DNA from 4 places in the Variovorax glacialis genome. Region 2 is predicted to be linked to each of the others. Evidence: predicted binding sites of a transcription regulator. Region 2 holds the regulator's gene; each other region holds the start of a gene.
What was found. The regulator LexA, encoded in region 2, represses DNA repair genes until DNA is damaged. The targets are predictions, from matches to a motif close to ACTGTATNNNNATACAGT.
Positions count from the first base shown of each region.

Region 1: ACSFBL_RS09810 (PA0069 family radical SAM protein) is a predicted target of LexA. The motif match lies at 1,463-1,480, and genes of this name have one in related genera.
Region 3: imuA (translesion DNA synthesis-associated protein ImuA) is a predicted target of LexA. The motif match lies at 1,346-1,363, and genes of this name have one in related genera.
Region 4: recA (recombinase RecA) is a predicted target of LexA. The motif match lies at 1,813-1,830, and genes of this name have one in related genera.

Region 1 covers NZ_JBPJZT010000003.1:256,195-259,744, forward strand. Annotated here, with positions in the region: gene ACSFBL_RS09805 (efflux transporter outer membrane subunit) at 1-408, shown strand, start outside; gene ACSFBL_RS09810 (PA0069 family radical SAM protein) at 359-1,447, opposite strand; gene ACSFBL_RS09815 (DOPA 4,5-dioxygenase family protein) at 1,569-1,925, shown strand; gene ACSFBL_RS09820 (glutathione S-transferase family protein) at 1,943-2,599, opposite strand; gene ACSFBL_RS09825 (polyhydroxyalkanoate depolymerase) at 2,717-3,550, shown strand, end outside.
Region 2 covers NZ_JBPJZT010000005.1:109,699-113,248, forward strand. Annotated here, with positions in the region: gene adk (adenylate kinase) at 1-247, shown strand, start outside; gene ACSFBL_RS15150 (asparaginase) at 389-1,378, opposite strand; gene lexA (transcriptional repressor LexA) at 1,452-2,126, shown strand; gene ACSFBL_RS15160 (hypothetical protein) at 2,271-2,615, shown strand; gene ACSFBL_RS15165 (D-2-hydroxyacid dehydrogenase family protein) at 2,751-3,550, shown strand, end outside.
Region 3 covers NZ_JBPJZT010000037.1:2,709-6,258, reverse strand. Annotated here, with positions in the region: gene ACSFBL_RS34955 (hypothetical protein) at 1-148, shown strand, start outside; gene ACSFBL_RS34950 (SOS response-associated peptidase) at 429-1,187, opposite strand; gene imuA (translesion DNA synthesis-associated protein ImuA) at 1,378-2,220, shown strand; gene ACSFBL_RS34940 (Y-family DNA polymerase) at 2,165-3,523, shown strand; gene ACSFBL_RS34935 (error-prone DNA polymerase) at 3,527-3,550, shown strand, end outside.
Region 4 covers NZ_JBPJZT010000006.1:375,710-379,259, forward strand. Annotated here, with positions in the region: gene ACSFBL_RS18655 (sensor histidine kinase) at 1-353, opposite strand, end outside; gene ACSFBL_RS18660 (response regulator) at 517-1,191, opposite strand; gene ACSFBL_RS18665 (MarR family winged helix-turn-helix transcriptional regulator) at 1,261-1,746, opposite strand; gene recA (recombinase RecA) at 1,893-2,969, shown strand; gene recX (recombination regulator RecX) at 3,040-3,489, shown strand; gene argC (N-acetyl-gamma-glutamyl-phosphate reductase) at 3,494-3,550, opposite strand, start outside.

The sequences.
Region 1 (3,550 bases), on a different contig from region 2:
GCCAACGTCGATTTCTCGCGGGCCGGGTACGACGCCGCGGTCGCCAACTACCGCCGCGTCGTCCTGACCGCCATGCAGGAGGCCGAGGACGGGATCACCGGCCTCGCCTCGCTGGACCGCGCGGCGACGCAGTCACTGGTGGCCGTCGATAGCTCGCGCCGGGTGCTGGAGATGGCAGCCAGCCGCTACGAAGGCGGCGCATCGATCTATCTCGACGTCATCACCGCGCAGCAGGCCTTGCTCAACACCGAACGCCAGGCCGCGCAGATCAACGGCCAGCGCATGCTTACCTCGGTCTTCCTGGTGAAGGCATTGGGCGGCGACTGGTGCGGCGTCGAGCCACGCGGCGCGGCCGAACCTAGAACAGGCTGCCCTGCCCCGCTGCGCCAGGTGGTCGGAACGCGCTGAGGTCGAGCGCGATGCGCTGGCGGTTGAAGCCGATGCGATTCGTGGCTTTCTCGAAGCGCTGGCGAATCAGGTCGGCCCACAGCCCGCTTCCCTTCATCCGCGTCGCGAAGTCGGCGTCGTAATCCTTGCCGCCGCGCATCTCGCGGATGCGCGCCATGATGCGGGCCGCGCGCTGCGGGTAGTGCAGTTCCAGCCATTGCTTGAAGAGCGGTGCAACTTCCCAGGGCAGGCGGATCACCGTGTAGAAGGCGCAACGCGCGCCGGCCTCCCAAGCGGCTTCGAGCACCTGTTCCATGTCTTCGGTCACGAAGGGAATCTGCGGCGCCACGCTCACCCCCACGGGCACGCCGGCATCGGCGAGCGTGCGCAGGGTGCGCAGCCGCCGGTGCGGTGCAGCGGCGCGCGGCTCCAGCTTGCGCGCGAGTTCGCCGTCGAGCGTGGTGATGGTGATGTAGACAGCCGCCAGATCCTCGGCCGCCATCGGCGCGATCAGGTCGAGGTCGCGCTCGACGGCGCTGGACTTGGTGACGAGCCCGAAGGGGTGGCGGGTTTCCTTCAGCACTTCGATCACCGACCGGGTGAGGCGAAGTTCGCGCTCGATGGGCTGGTAGCAGTCGGTCGCGGTGCCGATCGCGAGGTGGCTGGGCTTGTAGCTCTTGCGGCCGAGCTCGGCGCGCAGGACCTCGGCGATGTTGCGCTTGGCGATCAGCTTGGTCTCGAAATCGAGCCCCGGCGAGAGATTGAGGTAGCTGTGCGTGGGGCGCGCGAAGCAATAGATGCAACCGTGTTCGCACCCCCTGTAGGGATTGAGCGACCGGTCGAAGGGAATGTCGGGCGAATCGTTTTCGCTCAAGACCGACTTCGCGTCCTCGAAGCGGACCTCGGTCGCGAGCGGCGGCAACGGCTCGGCCGCGCCTTCTTCGAGCGTGCCCCAACCGTCGTCGAAGGCATTGCGGACGTTCCGCTCGAAACGGTGGGGCAGGAAAGTGGCTGCGCCTCGGCCCTTCAAGGCGTGCAGCGGGATGAAAGCGTCGGCCATGGCGGCATCCAAAATACTGTATGAATCTACAGTATTTCACCTTTCCGCCGATCGCGCAGCAAGCACTTGTTACCCCGCGCCGGACAGAGGCGTAAGCTTCGTCCTTCCACCGGAGCCCTCCATGCCGCGCCGCCCCGAAAATCTCTATCCGCAGTACCACGCCCATATCTATTTCGGCCCGGACACCGTCGCGCAGGCTCGAAAGCTGGCCGAGGATGCAGGGCACAACCTGCTGGTGGTGGTGGGCCGGGTGCACGAGAAACTGGTCGGCCCGCATCCGCAGTGGAGTTGCCAGATCGCCTTCGACGCGGCGGAATTCGACGAGGTCATCGAATGGCTCGACGCACACCGCGATGGCCTCGACATCTTCGTGCACGGCCTGACGGGCGACGACTACCTCGACCACACGGCGCATGCCATGTGGCTGGGCAACGAGTCCACGCTCGATTTGCGGATGTTTCGCCAGCCGACCGCCTGAATCGGCCGGCAGGTGCTTCAGAACTCGGCGTCGAGTTCGTCGATCTCCTCGGGTTCCTGCTTCGCCGCCTTGATCCACTCCTGCATCGCAGGCAGTTCGATGATCCGCTTGCAGTAGGCGGCGCAGGACCGGTCGAGCGCGACGTCGTAGGTCATGAAGCGCGTGACGACCGGCGCGTACATCGCGTCCGCCATGCAGGGTTGCTCGCCGAACAGGAAAGGCCCGCCGTAGGCGCCCAGGCATTCGCGCCAGATGGCCACCACCCGGTCGATGTCGGTCTGCGCGCGCGACCAGATCTTGAAGCCGGGGAATTTCGCCTTGACGTTCATCGGCAGCGAGCCGCGCATCGAGCCGAAGCCGGAGTGCATCTCGCCGCAGATCGCCCGGCAATGCGCGCGGGCCTTGGCGTCGGCCGGCAACAATCCGGCCTTGGGCTTGATCTCGTTGAGGTATTCGCCGATCGCGAGCGTGTCCCACACCTTGATGCTGCCGTGATCCAGCGCGGGCACCAGCATCGACGCCGAGAGCAGCAGCATCTCTGCCTTCATCGCCGGATCGTCGGGCGGGATGATCTTCTCGGTGAATTCCAGGCCCGCGAGCCGGCACATCAGCCAGCCGCGCAGCGACCATGCACCGTAGTTCTTGCTGCTGATGGTGAGTACGGGTTTGGCCATGCTGTCGCTCCTCGGCTGCCGGATCGGCGTTGAAGCTGTGCAAGGCCTGTGCCAGAAAGGTGCACCTCGGCCGAGGGCACGGTCCAGCTTGGCCCGCAACTTGCCTGTAGCATGTGCATGCTGTACAGGGCCTACCAAACCAACGCCGACCTTCTTTCGCCATCCCGGCTCGCGGCCCAGTATTTCGGCAAGGCCCTGTGGCACCCCAAGGCCGATCGCAGCATGACCCGGCGAATGGCTGCCGCGATGGAGGTCTACGCGAGCCTGCGGCTGACGCACTCGCGCCCGCCCTACGGCATTGACAGCGTGATGGTCGACGGCGAGGAAGTCGCGGTGCATGAAGAGGCCGCGCTGGTCGCGCCCTTTGGCACGCTGCTGCACTTTCGCAAGGACACCAGCGCGGTGCATCCGCCGGTGCTGCTGGCCGCACCACTGTCGGGCCATTTCGCGACGCTGCTCCGCGAAACGGTGCGCACCCTGCTGCGCGACCACGACGTCTACATCACCGACTGGCACAACGCCCGCGACGTGCCGCTGTGGCATGGCGGCTTCAGCCTCGACGACTACACGCTGCAGATCATCCGCTTCCTCGAGGCCATGGGCCCCGGCGCGCACATGGTCGCGGTGTGCCAGCCGTGTGTCGCCGCCCTGGCGGCCACCGCGCTCATGTCGGAAGACGACAACCCGGCGACGCCGGCGAGCCTGACGCTCATGGCCGGACCGGTCGACTGCCGCATCAACCCGACGGCGGTGAACAAGCTCGCGAACGAGCGCTCCATCGGCTGGTTCGAACGCAACCTGATCAGTCGCGTGCCGTGGCCGCATGCCGGCGTGATGCGGCGCGTCTACCCCGGCTTCCTGCAGCTCAGCGCTTTCATGAGCATGAACCCGGACCGGCACAAGCAGCAGTTCGCCAAGCTCTACCAGCACCTGGTCGACGGCGAGATCGAC
Region 2 (3,550 bases):
CAATCCGCCGAAGACCGATGGCAAGGACGACATCACCGGTGAAGACCTGATCCAGCGCGAAGACGACAAGGAAGAGACGGTGCGCAAGCGCCTCGAGGTCTACAGCCAGCAGACGCGGCCGTTGGTTGCCTACTACTCGGACTGGGCCAAGGCCGAACCTGCCGCCGCACCAAAGTACCGCGCCATCAGCGGTGTCGGAACGGTCGACGAAATCACCCAGCGCGCGCTCGCGGCACTCGGCAGCTGATCAGGCCGGGCTGGACCGCAGCCCATAGGCCTTGCCGTCGACGAACAGGTAATCGACGCGCATCACGGCATCCCCTTTTCCTCCTTCGCGGCAAAGCCGACAGCGGAGACGCGGGCGCCAACCAGCGCGCCGAGCATGCTTTCAGACGGGTGGTGCGCCGGTCAGGCATTCAAGGACCAGCGCGATGCGCGCCTTGACCGGAGTCAGCGCTCCCGCGTCACGCAGCACTTCGTTTTGCCTCGGCAGAATCCGCCCCTGTGAGCATCGCGTCGCGCGGACGACCGTGACCCCGTCCGCCTGCGCGCGAAGCGCAGCCGCTTCGAGCGCGTGGTGCAACGTGCCGTTGCCGGTGGCGGCAAGCACCAGCCCCTGGACAGAGTCCGCGCCGCCCCGCTTTCGCTCTTCCAGCAATGCGTCGACGATCGAGCCGCGTGCCTCGGCGTGGCTCACGAGGATTTCGACGCGCGGCCAGGACGTGACTGCTTCCATTCGAGCGAAGGCGAGTTGGGCTGCGGGCGGCGGCACCGGCCAATCCCTCAGGACACGCACCGCTCCTTCTTCAACGTATGCCACCGGCCCCGCATCCCCCGAATCGAAGGCGTCGAGCCTGTAGGTATGGACCTTCTGGACATCGAACGCGCTGTGAACGGTGCCCGCGCAAACTGCCACGACACCCCGCGCTCCGGACGTCGCCGCCACGACGATGGCATCGCGCACGTTTTGTGGCCCGTCCGGCGCCAGCGCCGTGGACGGGCGCATCGCGCAGGTGACCACCACCGGCTTCGACGGCCCCAACACGGATTGCAGGAAGTAGGCTGTCTCCTCCAGCGTGTCGGTCCCGTGGGTGATGACGATGCCGGCAACTTCGGGATCCGCGAGCCAATGGGCGCACCGCTGCGCCAACGCTCGCCAGATCGAGAAAGACATGTCCTTGCTGTCCACCTGCGCCACCTGCTCGGCCAACAATGAAACACCGGACGGCGCCTCGATGCCGCCAAGCAGCTCGGCCACGCCGACCTCGCCGGCGGTGTAGCCGATGTTGTCATCCGCCGCAGCGGCCCGACCCGCGATCGTCCCCCCCGTGCCCAGGACGACCACGCGACGCCCCCCATCTCGATTGCCTATGGCCATGACTTGCCAACTTTCGGAAACTGGTTAAAAATACAGGTACTGGATATTCACCCAGTGCCCATCAGGAGCCTACATGCAGTTCGCCGTCAAGCTTACCGCCCGTCAGCAGCAGATTCTGGACTTGATCCAGAGCGCCATCGCGCGCACCGGCGCCCCTCCCACGCGGGCCGAGATCGCCGCCGAACTGGGCTTCAAGTCGGCCAATGCGGCCGAGGAGCATCTGCAGGCCCTGGCACGCAAGGGCGTCATCGAGCTCGTGAGCGGCACCTCGCGCGGCATCCGGCTCAAGGGCGATGCATTGCGCTCCCTGAATGAATCCCGCAACAACCAGTTCTCGCTGTCGCTGCCCGGCATGGCGCAGCTCGCACTGCCGCTCATCGGCCGTGTGGCCGCCGGTTCGCCCATCCTGGCGCAAGAGCATGTCGACCAGACCTACTACGTCGAGAACACGCTGTTCCAGCGCCAACCCGACTACCTACTCAAGGTGCGCGGCATGTCCATGCGCGACGCCGGCATCATGGACGGCGACCTGCTCGCGGTGCAGGCCACCAAGGAGGCCCGCAACGGACAGATCGTCGTGGCCCGGCTCGGCGACGAAGTCACCGTCAAGCGACTCAAGCGCAACAAGCAGGTCATCGAGCTGCATGCGGAAAACCCGGACTATCCGACCATCATCGTCCAGCCCGGCGAGCCCTTCGAGATCGAAGGCCTGGCGGTCGGTCTCATCCGCAACACGATGCTGATGTAGGCCTCGAACGAAATGCGCGCACGGCTTCAGCAGTGCGCACACCCGGCCGCGACAGGTGGCGGGCGTATGGCGAAGTGCCATCACCCTGTCGAGGCCGATCAAAGCAATCCTGCCTGTGTTCAATCTCTGACCTCTGGAGTTCACATGGGAATCGCCCTACTCAGCATCGTTGATTTGTTGACCCCCCTGCAATCGCTGGCCACTCGCTGGATGCCTGCGCGCAGCGCTCGTCGCATCAGTTCGTCGGGCCTGCGCTATGTCGGGGTCCGGCCCAGCTGCACGGCGCGCCAGACTTCCACGGCACAGACAGGCTCGCCTGCGGCGGCGCGGCCTTTGCGGGTGGTGCGCATGGTCGATGCGCAGCAGCCCGGCCGTCACCAGGGCCGCATGGTGATTTCGGGTCGGATGGCCGACGTCTGCGCCGAGCTCGATCGACTGGTTGCGCTCGAAGCAGCGGGCACGGCACCCCGATCCGCTCACGTGCACTGACGGCTCCAACCGGAGCGGTTCGCCGTCGAACAGCGCCGTTCGACCACCCGAAACGTACCCCGACGGCTTTCCCGCGCAATCGCAACATGATGCGTCCGCACAGCTTGTCGGTGGTGCGAGGCACAATGGCACGCCATGAACATTGTGATCCTCGACGACTATCAGGATGCGGTGCGCAAGCTGCAGTGCGCTGCCAAGCTCGATGCGTATGCCGCCAAGGTCTACACCAACACGGTCAAGGGTATCGGGCAGCTCTCGGTGCGCCTCAAGGATGCCGACGTGATCGTGTTGATCCGCGAGCGCACCCACATCTCCCGCCAGCTCATCGAGAAGTTGCCCAAGCTCAGGCTCATTTCGCAGACCGGGCGGGTCGGCAGCCACATCGACGTGAATGCCTGTTCGGAACAAGGCATCGCGGTGGCCGAGGGAACAGGGTCGCCATTGGCACCGGCGGAGCTGACCTGGGCGCTGATCATGGCCGCGATGCGTCGCCTGCCACAGTACATCAGCAACCTCAAGCACGGAGCGTGGCAGCAGTCGGGTCTCAAGTCCGCATCGATGCCGCCGAACTTCGGACTCGGCTCGGTGCTCAAGGGCAAGACGCTCTGCATCTGGGGCTATGGACGCATCGGCCAGCTGGTCGCACGCTACGGCCAGGCTTTCGGGATGCAAGTGGTGATCTGGGGTCGTGAGCAGAGCTGCGCCAAGGCCCGGTCCGACGGCTTCCAGGTGGCACCGAACCGGGAAGCGTTCTTCGCCGCGGCCGATGTGCTTTCGGTGCACCTGCGGCTCACGGAGGAAACGCGCGGCCTGGTCACGCTCGAGGATCTTTCCCGGATGAAGCCCACAGCGCTGTTCGTGAACACGTCGCGCGCCGAGTTGGTGGAGCAGGATGCCCTTCTCGCCGCGCTCAACCGCGGTCGTCCAGGGCTGGC
Region 3 (3,550 bases), on a different contig from region 2:
GACTAAGCCCGCTGGCCCGCCCGGTGCGCTGGACGCCGTGCTGGGCGGGGAACTGTTTGTGCGCCGCGACGGCGCTTCTCTTCGGGCGTTTGCTACAGGCTCGATGACGTCCGGCGAGGTCAGTTCCGAACAGTTCGTCTGTCGGTAATTTGGGCCGCCTTCAGCGTTTCAATGCTGACGCCGTCGGGGAAGTTGATCTACGCTTCCCGAAGCTTAGGTCCGCTCGGCGAGTGAGGTTTCGGCGACCGTTGTCATTCGGCCGCCAAATTTGAAGGAATGCAGACGGGCTGGATGAGTCTTTCGGGGGAATCGCTCTTCCCCCTCCTCTGCCCTGGGCCGAACGCGCTGGGTTTCAGCTTTTCGATGGCTCCCATCCCGCAACCCCGGATCGGGTCCGATAAACCGGGGTTACCGCGCGATTGCAGACATCAAAAAAGCGACGGCTCTTCAGGCGGTGCCTTCGGGGCACGCGCCAGCTTCGCCTTGGGCTCCTTCGGGGGCAGTGGCTCCGCCGTCATCGCGAGCCGCTCGGCCGGGAACTGCAGCATGAAGTCCATCGAGCGCTCCGGCGGCGCGTCAAGCCACTCGCCGTACTGCGCCTCCGGCAGGATCACGACCATGCGCTTGTCCTGCATCTCGGGAGGACGTTTCGGATCGGGCCGATGCATCAGCCTGAAGTGGGGATGCGCGTCCGCGTTGATCGTGAGCATCGTGAAGCTCAGCGCCCACTGGCTGGTCTCCGGGTTCTTCCAAGGAGACCACAGGCCGGCCACGCCCAGGGTCTCGTCGTTCGCCGCGGTGAACCGGGTCGGGATGAACTTGCCTGTGCGCCAGTCGGGCTCGTAGATTGCCTCACACGGCACGATGCAGTGCCGCGCCTTGGCCCACGCGTGCTTGAAGCTGGCCAGTTCGCGCACGGTCTCGGTGCGGGCGTTGTAGGTCTGCAGGCCGTACCTCACCTCTTTGGCGAAGCCGGGCAACAACCCAAAATGGCCCTCGACCAGCTCGAAGTCCGGCACCGCCTCGTCGCCCGACTCGCGCTCGGGCGGCCGACGGATGAACGGCGCCATCTGCGTCGGGTAGATGTGCAGGCCACCCGGCGGCGGCTCCCAGCTCGGCGGCATGTGGATGCCGAAGTGTTTCTCGATCTGCTTGCGGCGCTTCTCGGCCTGGTAGTGGCTGCACATGAGCGCATTTTGCGGGAGTCCGATGGGTCGATTGCGCGCTGCCACTGCGCATTCGGCCACGGCGGCAGCCCGTCATTGAGCCGTCGGGTGCTTCCCCCGCCCGCCCGCTAAATCCGACTCCGATGAAAGCCGACCCTTCGGGGCCTAACTTACGGCATACTGGATGTCCATACAGTATTTGGAGCCCGCAATGGCCGCCCTTCTGGAGTGGGCCGACGATGACGACGCGCCGGCCCCGCCGCGCCGTCCGTCAAAGCCCGTCCTTGGACCGGGCGAGCTGCCTGCGTCCGTCGAAGCCGCCCTCTGGCGCGGCGATCAGCTGGGCTCACCGGTCACACGGGTGGTGCCCACCGGCTACCCCTCGCTGGACGGAGAACTCCCCGGTGGGGGTTGGCCCGCTCGCTCCCTCACCGAGGTACTCCAAGCCCAGCCAACCGTGCTCGAGTGGCGGCTCCTGGCGCCGGCCATGCGCGAGGTGGTCGCGAAGGGTGAAGACATCGTCATCGTCGGCCCCCCGAAGGCTCCGCACCTGCCCGGCCTGCGTGATGAAGGCATTGACGAGCGCCGCCTGGTCTGGATCCAGGCGTCAACGCCGGCCGAGCGGCTGTGGGTCACCGAGCAACTGGTGAAGGCCAACGCAGCCGGCATCGTCGTGTCCTGGCTACCGCAGGCGCGCCAGGAACAGATCCGCCGGCTGCAGGTGTGCGCGCAAAGCTGCGACAGCCCCGTCTTCCTCTGCCGCCCGGCGGCCGCGGAGCACGAACCGTCCGCGGCGCCGCTGCGGGTGCAGGTCTGTGTGGGCGTCGATTGGGAACTGCGGGTCCATCTGCTGAAGCGCAAGGGCGGCGTGCATGACGGCGTGCTCCACCTTCCCTCCATTCCCCGCGGCCTCGCGCCGCTCATCACGCCCCGGCTTTCGAAGCCGAGCGTTCTCCTGGCCGCGCGCAAACCGCGCGCCACCGCATCAGAGACTTCCCATGTTCTGGGCAGCGCTACTTCCCGACCGCCTGCTCACCGACTCCCAGCGCATTGAAGCCATTCGCGGCCTGTCGATCTGGTGCCTCCAGTTCACGCCGCGCGTCAGCGTCATCGACGCAGCTTCGGTGTCTTCGGCGGTCGTGATGGAGCTCGAGGCGAGCGTGCGCCTGTTCGGCGGCAAGCGCAAACTCGTGGAGCGGGTGAAAGTGGAAACCCAGGAGCTGGGCGTTGGCCAGCTGGCCTGGGCCCCGACCAGCCTGGCGGCGGTGGCCGTGGCCGGCAACGGTCAATCGAACGGCTTTGCCAAACCTCTTGAGGCACTCCTCGACGACCTGCCCGTTGAGGTGCTGGCACCGGTCGCAGCGCATGCCGCCATCCTCGCGCGCGTGGGCTGCCGGACGCTGGGCCAGGTGCGCGCCCTGCCCCGCGGCGGCCTGAGTCGACGGTTCGACAAGGCGTTGGTGGAAGCGCTCGACCTGGCCTATGCGCTGAAGCCTGAAGCGCACGCCTGGGCAACCCTGCCCGACCGCTTCGAAGCCAGGCTCGAACTGATGTCGCGCATCGAACTCGCACCGGCGATGCTGTTCGGTGCGCGCCGGCTGCTTTTGCAGCTGTGCGGCTGGCTGGCGGCCAGACGCTCTGGCGTCACCGCCTTCACCCTGAAATGGTGCCACGACGCCATGCGGGCCAAGACGGCCGGCGATGGCGGCGAGCTGACGGTTAGAACCGCCGAGCCGACACGGAACATCGAGCACCTGAGCCGCCTATTGGCGGAAAACCTGGCGAAAGTCGAACTACTCGCACCGGTCGGCGACCTGGCCATGACCGCGGACGACGTTCGCCCGCTCGAAGAGGCCAGCTACTCGTTGCTGCCGGAGACACTGCCTGATGGCGAAGGGCTGGCGCTGGTGCTCGAACGCATCGCCGCGAGGTTGGGCCCTGAGCGAGTGCTCCGACCTGTCGTGGCCGAAGACCATCGCCCGGAGTGGATGTGCCACTGGCAACCAGCGCCGGAGAAGCGGCCACGGCTGATGGCGCGCAGCCTCGATTGCCCCCAGCCCACGTTCATCCTGCCCAAGCCGCTGCGTCTGGCGTGCCGGGAATCCCATCCGCTCTATCAGGGGCCGCTGCAACTCCTGGCGGGCCCTCACCGCGTCGAGTACGGCTGGTTCGACCGCGTGGGCGAGCGACCCTGTGACCGGCAAGGAGAGGCGGCATCTCCAACAGCGTCGGGAACGCGCCATGTCTCGCGCGACTATTTTGTCGCCCTGAGCGAGCACGCCGGCGTGCTCTGGATCTTCCAGACCCGCCTCGCCAATGAAGAAAGCGCCTGGTTCCTCCACGGCATCTTCGCCTGATCCATGGTCGCCCTCCCCGACTACGTC
Region 4 (3,550 bases), on a different contig from region 2:
CCGGGCGTCGGCTGATCGTCGGTGCCCGGAAACGGAATCTCGCGCTCGCCGCTGAGCAGCGTGCCGTGCTCGTCGAGCAGTTGGTAGTAGACGTGGTCGGTGTCGTCGCCGCCCAGGATCTCCCGCGCCGGCTGCGGCAGCACGAACTGGACGCGCCCGTTCTCGACGTCGACCAGTCTTGCGAGGATCTGGATGTTGGATTCCAGCGCACGATCGAAAGGCGCGTTGGCGATGCCCTGCGCCACGAGCCAGGTGACGCCGATGCTGACCGGCACGAGCAGCAGCAGCGGCGTGAGCATCCAGTCGAGGATTTCGCCGAAGAGGGAGCGCTGTGCGCGTTGAAAGAGCTTCACGCTCGCCCCCAGTCTTCGCGCACTGCGTGTCGCTTCGCCAACCCCCTGCCGGGGGCAACACCGGCGGCCCGGCGGAGCCGGCTCCGCGGTGTTTCACCAACGGGCCGGGCTGCGCCGGCCGGGGGGGTCATGGGGTGCGGGTTGGGGGATGCGCCTTGGGGCATCAAGAGGGGATTTTTTCGAGGCAGTAGCCGAGGCCGCGGACGGTGGCGATGCGCACCGGGCCTTTCTCGATCTTTTTGCGGAGGCGGTGGATGTACACCTCGATTGCGTTGAGGCTGACCTCTTCGCCCCACTCGCACAGGCGCTCGACCAGCTGGTCCTTGCTGACCAGGCGTCCGGCGCGCTGGAGCAGCACTTCGAGGAGGCCGAGTTCGCGGGCGGAGAGTTCGACCATCTTGCCGTCGATGGTCGCGACGCGGCCGGCCTGGTCGTAGACCAGCGGGCCGTGCTTGATCGCATTGCTGGTGCCGCCCATGCCGCGCCGGGTGAGCGCACGTACGCGTGCTTCGAGTTCCTGCAGGGAGAAGGGCTTGGCCATGTAGTCGTCGGCGCCGTAGTCGAGGCCCTTGACTCTTTCTTCCACGCTGTCGGCGGCGGTCAGCACCAGCACCGGCAGCTGCGAGCCGCGTGCGCGCAGTCGCTTGAGGATTTCGAGCCCGTGCAGATTCGGCAGGCCGAGGTCGAGGATCAGGAGGTCGAACTCGCTGTTGGTCATCAACGCGGCATCGGCTTGCGAGCCGGTCGCGACGTGGTCGACCGCCGAGCCGGAAGTGCGCAAGCTGCGCAGGAGGGCGTCGGCCAGCACCTGGTCATCTTCCGCAATCAGTATCCGCATGCCGTGCCTCCAGACGTCGCGGCAAACACTGCCGCCAGACCCTTCCACCCATCGACTCCCCGTCGAATTCTAGGCGGCGGCATAGGCTTCGAGACCGATGGTTACCACGGTGGCGATCTCGTCGCCGACGCTGGCGCGGAACTCCTTTTCCGCCTGTGCGACGGCATTGCGGAAGGCCTCCAGCCACGCCAGGCCGTCGGCGGTGAACTGCACGCGGCGTGCGCGCGCGTCGAGCGGGTCGGGCCCGCGTGTCACGAGACCCCATGCCTCGCACTGATCGACCAGGGTCCCCATTGCCTGCTTGGTCATGCCGGCACGCTCGGCGAGTTCGGTCAGGCGCGAGCCGTCGCGGGAGAGGTGACGGGTGATGTGGATGTGCGCGGCGCTCACCTGCGCGCGCGCCGCGAGGTTCGACAGCGCGAGCGGCACCTCGGCGTCATGGGCCATCAGCGCCAGCACGCGCTCGTCGAAACGGCGCATGGCGTGGCCGAGCAGACGACCGAGGTGGGTCTGGCGCCAGGCGTCGTGGTCGATCGGAAAAAGAGGGTCTGCCATGGCTCGGCGATAGTAAATCAAACTGACCAAAAAACAGGTTTACTCCTCTCCATTGGCCCCTACACTACTGTTCAAGCATCCAGCCTGTAATTAAAAGCAGCGGGATGAATCCAACACAACCCGTTGATATTCAAGGAGTTTTCCACATGGACGCAGTCGTCAAGGGCGCAAGCATCTCGGTCGCCAGCAGCGAAAAGGCCAAGGCCCTCCAGGCCGCACTGGCCCAGATCGAAAAGCAGTTCGGCAAGGGCACGATCATGCGGCTCGGCGAAGGCGAAGCGCTGGAGGACATCCAGGTGGTTTCCACCGGCTCGCTGGGCCTCGACATCGCGCTCGGCGTCGGCGGCCTGCCGCGCGGCCGCGTGATCGAGATCTACGGCCCTGAATCGTCCGGCAAGACCACGCTCACGCTGCAGGTCATCGCCGAGATGCAGCGCCAGGCCGGCACCTGTGCCTTCGTCGATGCGGAGCACGCGCTCGACGTGCAGTACGCGCAGAAGCTCGGCGTGAATCTCTCCGACCTGCTCATCAGCCAGCCCGACACCGGCGAACAGGCGCTCGAGATCGTCGATTCGCTGGTGCGTTCCGGCGCGGTCGACCTGATCGTGGTCGACTCGGTCGCCGCGCTCACGCCCAAGGCCGAAATCGAAGGCGAAATGGGTGACTCGCTGCCCGGCCTGCAGGCCCGCCTCATGAGCCAGGCGCTGCGCAAGCTGACCGCCACCATCAAGAAGACCAACTGCATGGTCATCTTCATCAACCAGATCCGCATGAAGATCGGCGTGATGTTCGGTTCGCCCGAAACCACCACCGGCGGCAATGCGCTGAAGTTCTACGCCTCGGTGCGCCTGGACATCCGCCGCATCGGCACCATCAAGAAGGGCGACGAGGCGATCGGCAACGAGACCAAGGTCAAGGTGGTCAAGAACAAGGTCTCGCCGCCCTTCAAGACGGCCGAGTTCGACATCCTGTTCGGCGAGGGCATCAGCCGCGAGGGCGAGATCATCGACATGGGCGTAGCCGCCAAGATCGTCGACAAGTCGGGCGCCTGGTACGCCTACAACGGCGAGAAGATCGGGCAGGGCCGCGACAACGCCCGCGAGTTCCTGCGCGAGAACCGCGAGCTCTCGCGCGAGATCGAGAACAAGGTGCGCGAGTCCCTGGGCATTCCGCTCCTCCTGGCCGAGGCGGGCGACGCGCCGGCCGAGAAGGCCGAGAAGTAAGGTCGATTCGCCCGCGCCACCCGCCCTGAGCGGCGGGTGGGCCTTGACACGCAGTGATTCAAAGCAAGCCATGGCCTTTGCCGCTCCATCTCTCAAGGGGCGCGCCCTGCGACTGCTGAGCCAGCGGGAGCATTCGCGTGCCGAACTCGAACGCAAGCTCGCGAAATACGAGGAACAACCCGGCACGCTGGCGCTCGCGCTCGACGAACTGTCCGCCAAGGATTTCATCAGCGAGGCGAGGGTGGTCCAGTCGGTCCTGCACCAGCGGGCAGGGCGCCATGGTGCCGCCCGCGTGCGCCAGGAACTGCTGCACAAGGGCATCGCCCTCGACGCGGTCGCCGAAGCCGTCGCGAGCCTTCAGGGCAACGAACTGGAACGGGCGCGTGAAGTCTGGCGCCGCCGCTTCGGCGAGCTACCGCAGGATGCGACGGAGCGCGCGAGGCAAGTGCGCTTTCTCCTGGCACGCGGATTCGCCAGCGCCGTGGTCGCGAAAGTGCTGCGCCACGACCCCGACGAGTGAGGGGTCAGACCCCCAGCATGAGCTTCAAGTTTTGCACCGCGGCGCCGCTCGCGCCTTTGCC